One region of the Pseudoflavonifractor sp. HNCC25GI2 genome, then DNA from elsewhere that is predicted to be linked to it. Evidence: riboswitches for the same ligand, from Rfam matches in the RefSeq annotation. Region 1 holds a riboswitch; the other holds the start of a gene.
The links. Region 1 has a riboswitch for cobalamin ahead of AC3YUO_RS05215 (S-layer homology domain-containing protein). Riboswitches for the same ligand answer to the same signal wherever they lie in the genome.

Region 1 (7,793 bases):
GACAGCGGCCTCCGCCCGGGTAGCGGTCCCGCCCGGATTCAGATTGCCCTCGGGCGTTCCGCCCAGGATCCCGGCGCTCACTGCCCAGGACATAGCCTGCTGGGCCCAGGAGGAAATTTCCTCCTCATCCCCAAAGACTTCCAGAGAAGCACCTGTGCCGGTGCTCAGCTTCATATACTGTGCGTAGCGGTACAGCATCAGGGCCAGCTGTTCCCGGGTAATGGCATCATTGGGGCCGAACTGGCCGTCCCCATAGCCGGAGACGATACCCGCCTCCACTGCCCAGGCCGTTCCCTGGGCATACCAGGCATCTTCGGCCACATCGTCAAACAGGCCCGCTGTCTTCTGGGCTCCGGCGTCCTCCAGAGCATACAGGACGGTCACGACCATCCCTCGGTTCAGCGTCTCGTCGGGGGCGAAGCTGCCTCCGCCCACACCGGAGAATAGCCCGCGTCCGGCGGTAAAGTCCACCGCGTCGGCATACCAGGCGTCCTCTTTCACGTCATTGAAGTCACTGACGTAGTCCACGACTTTAACGGTGGCGCTCTCATCCAGCATCAGGTAGGCCGTGCCGTCCTGAACCACGGACTTCTTGACCACTTCCTGTGTGCCGTCGGCGTGGACAATCACCAGCAGATCACCCTCGGAAACCTTAGGGATGGTCACCAGCACAGAGCCGGTGCTATCCTTGGGCAGGGTCACCTGGTAGCTGCCGTCGGCCTGCTCTTTGATCTCCGCACCAGTGCCAGTCTGTGTCCCCCCGTTCCAGGATTCGGAACCATAGTCTTTACTATAATCATCCGTATAGAACCATGTAATCTCCTTGCTGGATGTCAGCACATACTGTGCAGACGACTGCTGGGGGACCTGGCTGCCAACCATATACATCCAACCAGAGGTAGAAAAGCGTCCCTGTTCTTCCCATCCACCGATGGAAGAAAAATATCCTCCGGAGACTTCCTTGTATTTCACTCCCTGCCGGTCCAACGCCTGAATTAATACATCGCGCACGGTGCTTCCGGACTCCACCTTCATAGGCATGGACAGCTCCAGCAAATCCGTATACAGTGCACGGTCATTCTTATAGATATACATCCGATCTGTATCTGTCGGAGGCACCATGACCTTAAGCGTGACATTGATGTATTTGGTGCTCTCACCACCTCCCTGGCCTCCTTCAGAAGTCAGAGACACATAGACGGTTTTGAGCTGATGGGCACTCGCCTCATCCTCTGTCACGGTGAACTTGCCTGTCTTGCTCACATAACCTTCGCAAGACACAGTGTATGTGTAGTCACCAGCGGACAAATCGTACAGCTGACCGGTCTTTGCGGTCTCCTCTCCGTCGCTTCCGGTCACTACAACCGTTGCCTCTCCGGGTACCACAGTAAGTTTTACCGGACATGCCTCCCAGGACATCTGTGCCCCGGTCTTGGGAATAGAGGTAAAGTCATATACCGAATAGGCCGACTGCTTCTCCACTACGCCGGTCATAGCGATCAATGCCCGGAAACACCGCTCGGTTGTCCCGGCATTGTCCTGCCCTTTGTAGGTAAAGGCCGTATTATCCTCATTCGCTTTGGAAAGAATTCCGTCCTTCAGACTGGTTCCGGTAGTCAAATTCTGAATGGTGGCAGGGTCTACCCCAATGGCGCTCAGTCCAATGGCTACTTCCGCCGAAGAAATTCCTTCATCATAGCTATTGGGATATAAACCGTTTTCCTGGATTGTGTCACGCAGATATTGCACCGCCCGGTCCAACGCCTGTGTGACTGCATCCTGTTTGCCATAATATGCAGCCAGTCCCTGAATCGCCATTCCCATGGTATCATAGCCCCAGGTAATGTCCCAGCTGCCATCCTCTTTCTGCAATCCCAGGAGATAGTCAACAAGTTCCTGCTCCTGTTTTTCGGTTCCCCATTCTCCCTGCTGGTAAGCCAACAGAACATAGGGTGCGGTGTAGACAAAGAATGTATCCTCCGGATCCCAGGTACACGCCTTTAGCTTTTCCACTGCATTTATGGTAGTCCCATCCACCAGTGTCAGTGCAGTGGGATCAACTCCCAGAGATGAAAGAATCAAGACCCCTTTCGCGCACTCTGCCATGGAGGGATCCCCGGAAAGCGTCAAAATGGTCTGATCAATATAGGACTCCCGGACCTGGCTGTCCAGTTTGGCTCCCTCAGGGCGAATCATCGCATATGCGCCCATGTCCATGATCGTCCACTCACTGCTGTTGGTACGATAGCTGTCAGAAATATTGGAAAGAAGCGCTTCTTCGTCCCCAACGGTTTGAACTGCATCAATAATCTTAAATGAATACCAAGCACTCACCGACGGGTTAGATTCCGCTTTTACCTGTATCATACACAGGTTGCAGCTTTTGGTGGGCATAATTTCTCCTGCTTCACTGACAGTGAAGCAGTCTCCTCCCACGATCGCCTCATAAGTCACCGCCTGGGATGCGTTCTCCGGCAGCACTGTGTGGGTAATCGTATAGCTTTGCCCCACGGTTAATTCTTCTAAATTATTGGACACGTCAACTTTCTCGGGGACCGCTTCGCCCCGCACTGCTGACTCTAGATTCCGAAGAGCCCCCTCCAACTTTCCTGTGGGCGAATTGCTGCCACCCCAGATGGCCGTCTGCATCGAACACAAATAGTTCAGTATCAAGCCACTTTTTAATGTTGCGGTGTCATCCGCTTCTTCCAGCTCCGTGAGAACCGACTTTCCCTGCGCGATGGCATTTTGAAGGGCTTCCCAATCTCCTGAGAACGTATCCTCACTCAGCTGCTCGGCCTCGATTAGTTCTTCCTTCAGGCCATAATAGGCATCTACAAAGGGAATGTCAAAATTGGTCCACTTTTGTCCTACATAACCGCTGTACGCTTGATACTGAAACAGCACTGTACAATCCTCTGTTACCTTATCATTTTGAATCCCCGTTCCGTCCTGATTGTCTACGGTATAAGTCCAACCGGCATACTGGAACAAATCGGAATAAGTAGCACCAAGGTTCTCGCAAAGTTCCTTGATCTCCCCAATATCACCTATACCGACTACATAGCCATTTTCTACGCCGCCGAACCCGGTATCATACTCAACCGTAAAACCGCCCTTCGTTTTGGCTGCTTCGAGCACGTCATATATAGTGCTGCCAACGGACACGGTCACCGTTTGATTGGTAGGGAGGCTCAATTCGAACATTTCTGCCAGAACTTCCGGCTCGCCCACAGAACGATAGTCAAATTTCATCTCGACTGTAACCGTTCCGTCTTCTCCTCCCGCCGCCCAGGCGGTGCCGGGCAGCAGTCCCAGCAGCATGACCAGGACCAGCAGCAAACTGAGCCCCCGTCTTCTTCCTTTCCTCATAAACACATCTTCCTTTCCTGGCGGCATACCGCCAATACACACTGGGTCAACCGCCGGAAAGGGAAACAAAACGCCGCGGCGGCCCATGATGGACTGCCGCGGCCTTTTTCCGCGTTCCTTTCGGCTGCACCATACCGCCCCAATCCCGGGGGCTCGGGTACACTCCTCTCAAGCAGGTCTTCTGACTTTGCGCGTTGGAACGGATTATTTCCGCTCCAGTCTCCTCCGCCTTCTCAGGTTTCCCCAATGACCGGCTTTCGCCTGTGGAAGAGACGAAACACGCTTACAGCGGCGGTCCCGTCCGGGATTTCCACCCGGTTTCCTATTCTCCCCCGTGGGCCCCACGCCCACGGAGACACTTGAGATTTGATTGGCTTGTACCTGAAAATTTTACCCAACTTCCCGTTCCTTGTCAACCTTCCCCGGAAAGACAGACGCCGCGGTCCAAACCGAACCGCAGCGTCTGACACATTTACTCACTTCAAATAGGTCTGATAGTCCTGGTAGTTCTGCTCCAGAAGCCGGGGGGTATCCAGTCCGTAGGGGCACTTCTTGACACACTGGTTACAGTGGAGGCAGTCCTTAATCTTCTCCATCTTGGCCTGATACTCCGGACTCAGCCAACCGGCCGTGGGTGCCCGGCGGAGCATCAGGGACATGCGGGCACAGTTGTTGATCTCAATCCCCACGGGACATGGCATGCAATAGCCGCAGCCCCGGCAAAAGTCCCCAGAGAGCTCTTTCCGGTCCCGCTCAATGATTTCCCGGTACTCCTCCGTCATCTCCGGGGGATTCTTCACACAATCCAGGAACTGTTCCAGCTCCCAATCGTGCTGAACGCCCCAGATGGGCAACACGTCGGGCTGCTGCTCCATGAAGGCCGCCGCCGCATAGCCGCTGCGGATAAGTCCACCTGCCAGGGCCTTCATAGCGATAAAGCCCATGTTGGCCGCCCGGCACTTGTCCACCAGCTCCTGCTCCTGAGGTCCGGCCAGATAGCTGTATGGAAACTGGAGAGTCTCATAAAGCCCAGAATCAATGGCCTCATGGGCCACGGCCAGACGGTGGTTAGTGATGGCAATATGCCGAATTTTGCCTTGTTTTTTCGCCTCCAGAGCGGCATCATATAGGCCGTCCTCCCCTCCGGGTCTGGGGCAAAAAGCAGGGTTATGGAACTGATAGACATCGATGTAATCCGTCTGAAGCATACGAAGGCTCTGCTCCAGGTCCTTCCACATCCCCTCCGCCGTTACCGCGGCGGTCTTAGTGGCAATATAAATTTTATCCCGCATGCCGGCAAAGGCGGCACCTACCTTCTCCTCACTGTCGGTGTAGGCCCGGGCGGTGTCAAAATAATTCATCCCTCCGTCGTAGGCCCGGCGGAGCAGACGAACCGCCTCTGCTTCCGTGATGCGCTGGATGGGCAGGCAGCCAAAGGCCTGCTTTTGGGCCACGATGCCGGTGCGGCCCAGGGTAACCGTTGTCATAAAAATCCCTCCTCACAGGTTCGTTTCCTATTTTTAATTAAACGTCCATTTCTTGCCTGTGTCAACCCAAAGAAAATGGGGCGCCGTGTTGCCACGGCGCCCCAGAAGCGAAACAAAGTTTCGCAGAGAGTTCTTTTGCCTACTTTTCTTGAAAGAAAAGTAGGTTACATGCCCTTAAGCTGCTCCTCCAGCTTGGCCACCAGCTCGGTGAGCTTCACGGAGCGCTCCCGCTCCGCCTCCACCACATTGGCGGGGGCCTTGTTCACAAAGCCGGGGTTATTGAGCTTGGTGTTCAGCTTCTCCAGCTCTGCGGTGTTCTTCTTCAGTTCCTTCTCCAGGCGGGCCTTCTCCTTCTCCAGGTCCACCAGCTCACCCAGAGGGATGAACATCTGGGCAGCGTGGGTAACCACGGCTACCATGCCGGCAGCGGCAGGAGCCTGGTCCGCGGGAACAATGGCCACGTCGCTGGCGTAAGCCAGCTTCTTCAGGAAGGGCACGCCCAGGCTGAAGACCTGCTCCTCCTTGGTGGCCACGGTGAGGTGGGCCTTCTTGGAGGGGGGCACGTTCATCTCGCTGCGGCGGGTACGGACAGCCCGGATGGCGTCCATAATGATCTCCATGGCCTGCTCCTCCTGGGGGAAGTCCAGGGCGGGGTTCGCCTTGGGCCAGTCGGAGAGCATGAGGAAGTCGCCCTCATGGGGCAGAGCCTGCCAGATCTCCTCGGTGATGAAGGGCATAAAGGGGTGCAGCAGCTTGAGCATCTGGGTGAGCACATAGCACAGCACCTGCTGGGCCCGGACCTTGCTGTCCTGGTCGTCGCCCTGGAGGCGGGTCTTGGTCAGCTCGATATACCAGTCGCAGTAGTCGTCCCAGATGAAGTCGTAGATCTTCTGCGCGGCCACACCCAGCTCATACTTGTCCATGTTCTCAGTGACCTCGGGGATGACCCGGTTCAGCTTGGAGAGGATCCACTTGTCCTCCAGCTCCAGCTTCTCCGGCAGCTCACACTTGTCGATGGTCAGGTTCATCATGAGGAAGCGGCTGGCGTTCCAGATCTTGTTGGCAAAGTTGCGCATGGCCTCGCACCGCTCGGTGTAGAAGCGCATGTCGTTTCCGGGGGAGTTGCCGGTGACCAGGTTGAAGCGCAGGGCATCGGCGCCGTACTTGTCGGCAATCTCCAGGGGGTCAATGCCGTTGCCCAGAGACTTGGACATCTTGCGGCCCTTGTCATCCCGGACCAGGCCGTGGATGAACACGGTGTGGAAGGGGGGCTTCTTGGTCTGCTCGCAGGCGGAGAAGATCATCCGGGCCACCCAGAAGAAGATGATGTCGTAACCGGTGACCAGCACGTCGGTGGGATAGAAGAAGTCCAGATCCTCCGTCTTGTCCGGCCAGCCCAGCGTGGAGAAGGGCCACAGGGCGGAAGAGAACCAGGTATCCAGCACGTCGGGGTCCCGGTGGATGTTCTTGGAGTGGCACTTCTCACACTCGCAGGCATCCTCACGGCTGACGGTCATGTGGCCGCAGTCGTCGCAGTACCACACGGGGATCTGGTGGCCCCACCACAGCTGGCGGGAGATACACCAGTCATGGACGTTCTCCATCCAGTTGGTGTAGGTCTTGGCAAAGCGGTCGGGAACGAACTTGACCTCGCCGTCGTTAACCACCCGCAGGGCCTCCTCGGCCAGGGGCTTCATCTTTACAAACCACTGGGCGGAGATGATGGGCTCCACGTCGCTGTGGCAGCGGTAGCAGGTGCCCACGTTGTGCTGGTGGGGCTCCACCTTCACCAGGTAGCCCTGCTCCTCCAGGTCGGCCACGATGGCCTTGCGGGCCTCGTAGCGGTCCATGCCGGAGTACTTGCCGTAGCCTTCCACCACCTTGCCGTTGTCGTCCAGCACCCGGATGGTCTCCAGATTCTGGCGCAGGCCGACCTCGAAGTCGTTGGGGTCGTGGGCGGGGGTCATCTTTACGCAGCCGGTACCGAACTCCATGTCCACGTACTCGTCGGCCACGATGGGCATCTCACGGCCCACCAGGGGCAGGATGCACTTCTTGCCCACAATGTCCTTGTACCGCTCGTCGTCGGGGTGGACAGCCACGCCGGTATCGCCCAGCATGGTCTCAGGCCGGGTGGTGGCCACGATGACATAGCGGCCCTCCTCGCCCTGAATGGGATAGCGGATGTGCCAGAAGTAGCCGGGCTTGTCCTGGTACTCTACCTCGGCATCAGAGAGGGCGGTGACGCAGTGGGGGCACCAGTTGATGATGCGGCTGCCCTTGTAGATGAGGCCCTTCTCGTAGAGGTTGACAAAGACCTCCCGGACCGCCTTGGAGCAGCCCTCGTCCATGGTGAAGCGGGAGCGCTCCCAGTCGCAGGAGGCGCCCATCTTCTTCTGCTGCTCCACGATGCGGTTGCCGAACTTGTTCTTCCAGTCCCACACCCGCTCCAGGAACTTTTCCCGGCCCAGGTCATAGCGGGTGAGGCCCTCGTTGACCCGCAGGTCCTCCTCCACCTTGATCTGGGTGGCGATGCCGGCGTGGTCAGTGCCGGGAACCCACAGGGCAGCGTAGCCCTGCATCCGCTTGAAGCGGATGAGGATGTCCTGCAGGGCGCAGTCCATGGCGTGACCCATGTGCAGCTGGCCCGTTACATTGGGGGGCGGCATGACGATGGTGAAGGGCTTCTTCTTGGGGTCGCGGATGCCCCGGAAGCAGCCGGCCTTTTCCCACTTTTCATAGATGCGGCCCTCCGCCTCCTGCGGCTCGTAGACCTTTGGCAATTCAATACCCATGTTGTCTGTCTCCTGTTCTGTTCAATAAAATTGTATGGTTTCACTCTGTTTGAGGGTTGCTTCCTTTACTTTTTACCGGCCGGTCTCCGACCGAACCACTCCAGGGGCTTTCCGGTTTTCTCTTGCAGCAGGGCGCGCA
Region 2 (7,793 bases), on a different contig from region 1:
CCGCAGCTCCCCCTTCTGAGGCCGGTTTCCCCGGGCGAGCAGGTGGAGCAGGGTGGACTTGCCCGCCCCGTTGCCCCCCATGAGGGCGCACAGGGACCCCACAGGCACCCGGAGGGACAGCCCCCGCAGCACCGGCTCCTCCCGACGGTAGCCGAACCACACCTCCCTGGCCTCCAGGGCGGGCTCCGTCTCAGGGAAGGGCTCCGCCGGGGGCGGCGGGGTCAAGGGGTGGATTTGAGAATAGCCGGAGAGCCAGTTCCGGCCCTCCCCCACGGTGAGAGGACAGTCTCCCTCCCCCTCCGTGGCCGCCCACACCCGCACCGGGGTGGGCATGGCGGAGGCCATGGGATGTTTGTTATTCCGGAGGTAAGCGGCGGTCTCCCGGGGCGGGGCGCACACCAAAAGCCGCCCCCGGTCCAGCACGCCGCACCGCCCGGCCAGGGGCAGAGCCTCCTCCAGTCGGTGCTCGCACAGCACCACCGTGGTGCCCAGCTCCCGGTTCACCCGCCCCAGACAGTCCAGAAAGCTCTGGGCCCCCATGGGGTCCAGCTGGCTGGTGGGCTCGTCCAGCAGCAGCACCTGGGGTCCCAGGGCCATGACGGCGGCCAGATTCAAAAGCTGCTTCTGCCCCCCGGACAGGGAGGCGGTGTCCCGGTGGAACCAGCCCTCCAGGCCAAAAAAGGCGGCCATCTCCGCCACCCGGGCCCGGATGGCCGTCTGGGAATAGCCCAAACTCTCCAGGCCGAAGGCCAGCTCATGCCATACCTTGTCGGTGACAATCTGCTCCTCCGGGCTTTGAAGGACAAAGCCGATGGACTGGGCCTGTTCCCGCCGGTCCAGCTCCTCCAGAGGGCGGCCCTCCCACAGGCGGGCGCCCTCCACCCGGCCGTGGGGGGCGAGGGCGGGCTTCAAAAGCCGCAGGAGGGTGCTCTTTCCGCTGCCCGAGGGGCCGCACAGCACCAGAAATTCCCCACGCTCCACCGTGAGGTTCACCTGGTCCAGGGCGGGGGCGGTCTGCCCGGGGTAGAAGAAGGTCAGGTCATTCAGTTGGAGCTGTGCCATTTCCGTTCCTCCTTCCACTCCAGATACAGGGGCAGGGCGCATAACAGGGTCCAGTCCACCAGGGCGGACAGGGACCACAGACTGAGACCGCTCCATTTCACCATGGGGTAGTACTGCCAGGACAGGGCACCCTGCAGCCCCATGAGCAGCAGGTAGCCCCCGGTACAGGCCAGAAAGATCAGCAGCTCCCGGTCCCCGGACTCCAGGCGGTAATTGGTGTAGCTGGTGCGGCCGGGCAGACCGTAGCCCCGGCCCTCCATGGAGTCAGAGCGCACCAGGGCGTCCTCCATGGACCAGGCCAGCACCACGCCCAGGTTCCGAAGGCCCAGCCGGGCCCGCTCCAGTCCGGTATCCCCCCGGTGGCCCACCCGGCGCTGAGCGGCGGACACCTGGGCAAACCGGGACCGCAGCCGGGGAATGGCCCCCAGGGTCATGGACAGCAGCAGGGACAAAATGGGGACGGCCCGGCCCAGCAGGCACATCCACTTGTCCGCCGTCATCACCCGGCCCAGACAGCCCACACAGGCCAGGGCGGCCCACAGCATCAGGGCGGCCCCCAGCCCGAAGAGCACCGACTCCAGGGTGAGGGGGTTGCCGTTGGGAAAATAGGCCAGCACCGTCACCCCCGCGTGGCTGAACAGGGGGTTAAAGAGGGCGGCCAGCACCAGCAGAGGCAGAAGCCGCCCCGTCCCGGGCCGCTCCCCCAGCCGTCCCCACCACAGCCAGCAGGTCAGCAGTGCCACTCCCAGCAGCAGGGGATGGAAGGTGGTGACGGTGAAGGCCAGCACCAGGGCAAACCACAGGGCCGGCACCGCCGGATGGCAGTTGGAAAAGGTCATGGCCTAGCCCCCCGCCACGGTAGCGCCCACGTCCTGGCCCAGGTCGCAGGTGTAGATCCACTCCACCCGGTCCCCGGGCTTCAGGGTGTACTCCGAGCAGCTGTACCCCGGGGAGATGCCGTTGACAAAGTAGAGCCAGCCCGAGCGCTGGCCGCAGTCGAATTCATAGAGGTTGCCGATGCCCTCCACATAGGCAGAGCCGGTGCCGGGGGTGAAGTTGGCCTCCATGGGAATGCCATTTTCCCGGGTGACCCGCTGGAGGAGGGAGAAGACGGTTTCTCCCTCCTGGGGCTCCACCTCGGTGGCCGCCAGCATGACGCCGCCGGCGGGGAGAATGTCCTCCTTGCCCGGGGTCAGCCAGTCCAGGTGGTCCAGCACGGTGGAGCAGACAATGGAGATGGAGCAGGTGGTGGCCTGCTCCTCCGGCTGAGTGTTCTGGCTGGAGGAGGGGGTCTCCGGTTCGGGCTTGGGGTCGGTGGGGGGCGTTGTCTCCTCCGGCTTGGAGGACGTGTCAGGTGTGGACGTGCTCTGGTCCGGGGCATTCTGCCCCTGGGCGGAGGAGCTAGGCTCCTGAGGAGCGGGCTGGTCGCCCTCGCCGGAGGTGCTGCCCTCTACCGATGCGCCGTCCGAAGCGGAGTTGTCCCCCTCCGGCTCCGCGGAGAAGGAAGGGTCAGACGAATCGGCGGAAGAATTCTGGGACGAGCTGGCGGCGCTCTGGGAGGAATCCTGGGACAGGCTCCAGCCCTGGAGGCCGGGGGCGTCCCCGCCGTACCAGAAGGCGGCGGCCAGCACAAGGAGCACGGCCACCGCGGCGATGATGATCTGTTTTTTCTTCAACGTGGTCTCCTCCTAAGCCTGGGTCAGGCGGCCCGGGGGTCGGGCGCGGCGCAGGCGGGACGGGCCCGGAACAGGGCGGTGAGTAAGTCGGAATTGGCCTGCTCCGTCCCGGCGGCGGTCATGTCGTAGAGGGGGAAGAGGTTCCGCTCCTGCCGGGCTAGAGCGGTGAGGGCGCACAGAGCCTGCTCGCTGGCCATCAGGTCACTTTTTCCACCCGGAAGGTGGGCGAAGCTGCCGTCGGACTGCTGGTAGGAGAGAAGCTCCTCCACCAAGCTCTGGGGGGCGGTGCGGTCCAGAGCGGCGTGGGCGATGAGAGCCTGGGAGCAGCTCTCCGAGGTGACAAAGGAGCCGTTCCGGAAGAGCGCCTCCAGACAGGCAAGGCCCCGCTGGATGGCCCGGGCTGCCTCCGGGCTGGTGGCTTCATAGGGAGCCAGGGCCTGGAGAGCCTGGGCGGTGACGTCCGGGTCTCCCTTGCTCCCCGCCAGGGACCAGCCTCCGTCCGTCCCCTGGGCCTGCAGAATGGCCTGGAGGTAGTACTCCTTCGCCTCCGTCCCGGCGTAATCCCCGCTGTTCAGGGCCAGCAGGGCGAAAATGGGGCCGTTGATACCCTGCCACTCCACCATCTCCGTGTTCAGCAGGGGGGTGATGAGGTCATAGCCTCCCACGCTCTTGGGATCTTCCCCCAAGGAGGTGAGGGCCAGCACCACCCGGGCGTACTCGGAGTACTTCCGCTGGGACAGCACACCCTGGGTCTCCTCCAGGGTGGTCTCCAGGGCTGTCAGGTAGGCGGCGCGCTGGCTCTGGGTGAGCTGGCCGCAGCGGGCCAGACCCAGCACCGCCCATTCCCCTCCGATGGAGGAAACCTGGGGGCTGGGCACGGCGGCGGAGACATAGGCGGCGGTTCGGCTCAGAGCCTGGTCAATTTGGGCCGTCTGAGCCCCCAGAGCGGGCAGGGCCGTCCCCAGGGTGAGGGCGGCGGCCAGAGCCAAAACGGAAAAGAGACGGATGGTTCGTTTCATAGGGAAGTGGCCTCCTTTTTGGATTCCAGTGTAAACAAGGCCGCGGCGGCAGCTGCCGCCGCGGCCGTTTTCCGCGTACCAAGGTGCCCCGACCCGGCGGGGCGGAGCAGGGGTCCAAGCAGGTCTTCTGACTTGCGGGAGGGTCCGGCCGGAGCCGGTCCGGGGCGCGGAGCCTTCTCAGGTCTCCCCAATGACCGGCTTTCGCCGCCCGCGCCTTTCCCCCGCTTACAGCGGCGGTACCGTCCGGGCTTTGCACCCGGTTTCCTATTCTTCCCGCCGGGCTTTCCCGCCCGGTGGGACACTTGGACGTGTGTGAAATTCTATGGAAAATATTACGGGATCCCGCCGCCCTTGTCAACCGCCTTTCCTTCTGGGATGGCTTTACTTTTTCCCATGGTACAGATATAATGGGGGCGTCAGACCCGCTTCGACGCCATTCGACGGCCCGGCCCGTGTCCGGTCCGCCCCGGCGGCGAAAATTTTACCGACGGAAATGGAGAATTCCCGTGAAAAAATTGCTTGCTGCTGCGCTTGCTTTTGCGCTGCTGATTTCCGGCTGTGCCCATGTGCCCAGGGGCGAAGTTCCCGCCGGCGAGGGCCAGTCCTCCGCTGCCCAGTCCCAGCCCGACCCCCAGCCGGAGCCGGAACCCGAGCCCGAGCCCGTGGTGTCCCGGCTGATGGTGGCCGGAGACATCATGAGCCACATGCCCATTACCAAGGACGCCTACGTGGCGGAGACGGGGGAGTACGATTACAGCCACATGTACCAGTTTGCCGCCCAGCAGCTGGAGGAGGCGGACTACGCCGTGGCCAATCTGGAGACCACCCTGGCCGGAGGGCCGGAGTACTCCGGCTTCCCCGCCTTCAATTCCCCTGACGCCCTGGCGTACGGGGCCAAGGAGGCGGGCTTTGACCTGCTGTCCACCGCCAACAACCACTGCCGGGACAAGGGCATTGCCGGGATTAACCGCACTCTGGACGTGCTGGATGAAATCGGCCTGGCCCACGTGGGTACCCAGCGCTCCCAGGAGGAGCTGGATGAAAACCACGGCATCCATGTGGCCGACGTGGGGGGCATCTCGGTGGCCTTTTTGTCCTACACCTACGGCCTCAACGGCTTCCAGCTGGACTCGGACAAGATGTACGCAGCCAACCTCTTCAATTTGGACTACTATACCACCCTGGAAAACCCGGACTACGACCGGCTGAAGTCCGACCTGGAGTACGCCCGTGGCCTGGACACCGACCTCATCGCCGTGATGATCCACTGGGGCATTGAGTACCAGAATTCTCCCAACAGCCACCAGACGGAGCTGGCCAAGTTCCTGGTGGAGCAGGGGGCCGACCTGGTGCTGGGGGGTCACCCTCACGTGCTCCAGCCCTACGAGACCATTTCGGTCACCGGCTGGGACGGACAGGAGCGGGAGGGCTTTGTGTGCTACTCCCTGGGCAACTTCATCTCCAACCAGTATGACCCCGCCCCCGCCACCATGACCACCGCCATCCTGGACCTGGAGCTCACCAAGGCCCCCGACGGGACCACTTCTGTCACCAAGGTGGGCTATGTGCCCTACTACATGATTCACCGGGACAGCGCCCCTGTGGGGGAGAAGCGCTTCCTGCTGAACATCCACCAGGCCATGGAGGAGTATGAGGCGGGCACCAGCACCCTGGTGGACAAGGCCGCCTACGGAAAGCTTCAGGAGGCCCTGGATCACGCCCACAAGATTCTGGGCGCGGAGGGAGACCTGGCCGCATAAACGGAAACCGCCCGGCGGAGGACAGAAACGCCCTGTCCTCCGCCGTCCTTTTTTGGAAAAAACGCCCCCTCCCCTTGCGGGAGCAGGCGCTTTTGTGGTAAAATAATTTGCTTAATCAGAATTTTTGTAAGGGAGTGGACCCTTTTGTCACAGTACGAATCGGAAATCAAGCGCCGGAGAACCTTTGCCATCATCTCCCACCCGGACGCAGGTAAGACCACCCTGACGGAAAAGTTCCTGCTCTACGGCGGAGCCATCGCCCAGGCCGGCCAGGTCAAGGGCAAGAAGAACACCCGGGCCGCCACCTCCGACTGGATGGAGATTGAGAAGCAGCGCGGCATCTCGGTAACCTCCTCGGTGATGCAGTTCCAGTACGAGGGCTTCTGCATCAACATTCTGGACACCCCCGGCCACCAGGACTTCTCTGAGGATACCTACCGCACCCTCATGGCGGCCGACTCCGCCGTCATGGTCATCGACGCCGCCAAGGGCGTGGAGGCCCAGACTCGGAAGCTGTTCAAGGTGTGCGCCATGCGGGACATCCCTATCTTCACCTTCATCAACAAGATGGATCGGGAGGCCCGGGACCCCTTTGAGCTGTGCGAGGAGCTGGAGAAGGAGCTGGGCATCGACACCTATGCCATGAACTGGCCCATCGGCTGCGGCAAGGAGTTCAAGGGCGTCTACGACCGGCAGAACCGGAAGGTCATCCACTTCACCTCCAACACCAACGCCCGGGCGGCCACCGCCACCGTCATTGAGCCCGACGACCCCGCCCTGGCTGACCTTATCGGACAGAGCAAGCGGGACCAGTTGGTGGACGAGATTGAGCTGCTGGACGGCGCCAGCTGCGACTTCGACCTGGAGCGGGTGCGCCACGGCAAGCTGTCCCCCGTGTTCTTCGGCTCCGCCCTCACCAACTTCGGCGTGGAGCCCTTCCTGGAGGAGTTTCTCCGCATGACCACCGCCCCCCTGCCCCGGAAGGCGGGAGACGAGATCATCGACTCCTTTGACGACGACTTCTCCGCCTTCGTCTTTAAAATCCAGGCCAACATGAACAAGGCCCACCGGGACCGCATCGCCTTCATGCGGGTGGTCTCCGGCAAGTTTGAGGCGGACCGGGAGGTCTACCACGTCCAGGGCGGCAAGAAGATCCGCCTCTCCCGGCCCCAGCAGCTGATGGCCGCGGAGCGGGAGATCATCGAGGAGGCCTACGCCGGCGATATCATCGGTGTCTTTGACCCGGGCATCTTCTCCATCGGTGACACCCTGTGCTCCCCCAGCAAGAAGTTCAAGTTTGACCCCATTCCCACCTTTGCTCCCGAGCACTTTGAGCGCATCCGCTCCATCGACACCATGAAGCGCAAGCAGTTTTTGAAGGGCGTGGAGCAGATTGCCCAGGAGGGCGCCATCCAGATCTTCAAGACCCCCTACACCGGTATGGAGGAGGTCATTGTGGGCGTGGTGGGTACCCTGCAGTTTGACGTGCTGGAGTACCGGCTGCGCAGCGAGTACAACGTGGAGCTCTACAAGGAGGGCCTGCCCTACGAGTACCTGCGTTGGATTGTGAAGGAGGACGAGGACGCCCCCGCCCTCAAGGAGGAGGACCTGCTCCTGCCCAACGACGCCAAGCTGGTGGAGGACTACAAGGGCAATCAGCTGCTGCTGTTCGCCTCCCAGTGGTCCATCCAGTGGGTGCAGGACCGGAACAAGGGTCTGCAGCTGGCGGAGTTTGGCGGCGCCAAGTTTTAAGGATGTGAGGGCATGAAGCCGAAGCTTATTTTGACCGACCTGGACGGCACCCTGCTCACCCATGAGAAGACTCTCTCTCCGGGCAACCGGGCGGCCCTGGAACGGGCGGCCCGGGCGGGGGCGGAGATCGTCATCGCCACCGGGCGCATCTACCGGGGGATTCCGGAGATGGTGCGGGAGCTGCCCTTTCTGCGGTACTTCATTTTGATGAATGGGGCCAAGGTCTATGACCGGAAGGAGGACAAGGTCCTCTACCGGGCGGAGATCCCTCTGGCCACGGCCGAGCGCATTTTTGACGATATGGGGTCCATCGACGCTACGGTGGACTGCTTCCAGAACGACGACGGGTATATGGATGGGCGCTATCTGGACAACCTGGAGCACTACATCCGGGACCCGGAGTCCATCCGCCTGGTGCGCCTGACCCGCCACCGCTGCGAGGACTTTCGGGCGACGGTCCGGGCCGCGGGCAGCGACATCCAGAAGATGCAGTTCTATTTCCCGGACCTCCAGGAGCGGGCCAG

Region 2: another riboswitch for cobalamin. It lies ahead of AC3YUO_RS03695 (prenyltransferase/squalene oxidase repeat-containing protein); the one in region 1 lies ahead of AC3YUO_RS05215 (S-layer homology domain-containing protein).

The regions. Positions count from the first base shown of each region.
Region 1 covers NZ_JBYUOW010000003.1:57,126-64,918, reverse strand. Annotated here, with positions in the region: gene AC3YUO_RS05215 (S-layer homology domain-containing protein) at 1-3,372, opposite strand, end outside; cobalamin riboswitch at 3,527-3,745, opposite strand; gene AC3YUO_RS05210 (aldo/keto reductase) at 3,849-4,859, opposite strand; gene AC3YUO_RS05205 (valine--tRNA ligase) at 5,024-7,654, opposite strand; gene AC3YUO_RS05200 (YcxB family protein) at 7,720-7,793, opposite strand, start outside.
Region 2 covers NZ_JBYUOW010000002.1:246,315-254,107, reverse strand. Annotated here, with positions in the region: gene AC3YUO_RS03710 (ATP-binding cassette domain-containing protein) at 1-1,062, opposite strand, end outside; gene AC3YUO_RS03705 (energy-coupling factor transporter transmembrane component T) at 1,044-1,901, opposite strand; gene AC3YUO_RS03700 (DUF4430 domain-containing protein) at 1,905-2,738, opposite strand; gene AC3YUO_RS03695 (prenyltransferase/squalene oxidase repeat-containing protein) at 2,762-3,757, opposite strand; cobalamin riboswitch at 3,858-4,078, opposite strand; gene AC3YUO_RS03690 (CapA family protein) at 4,264-5,517, shown strand; gene AC3YUO_RS03685 (peptide chain release factor 3) at 5,662-7,269, shown strand; gene AC3YUO_RS03680 (HAD family hydrolase) at 7,282-7,793, shown strand, end outside.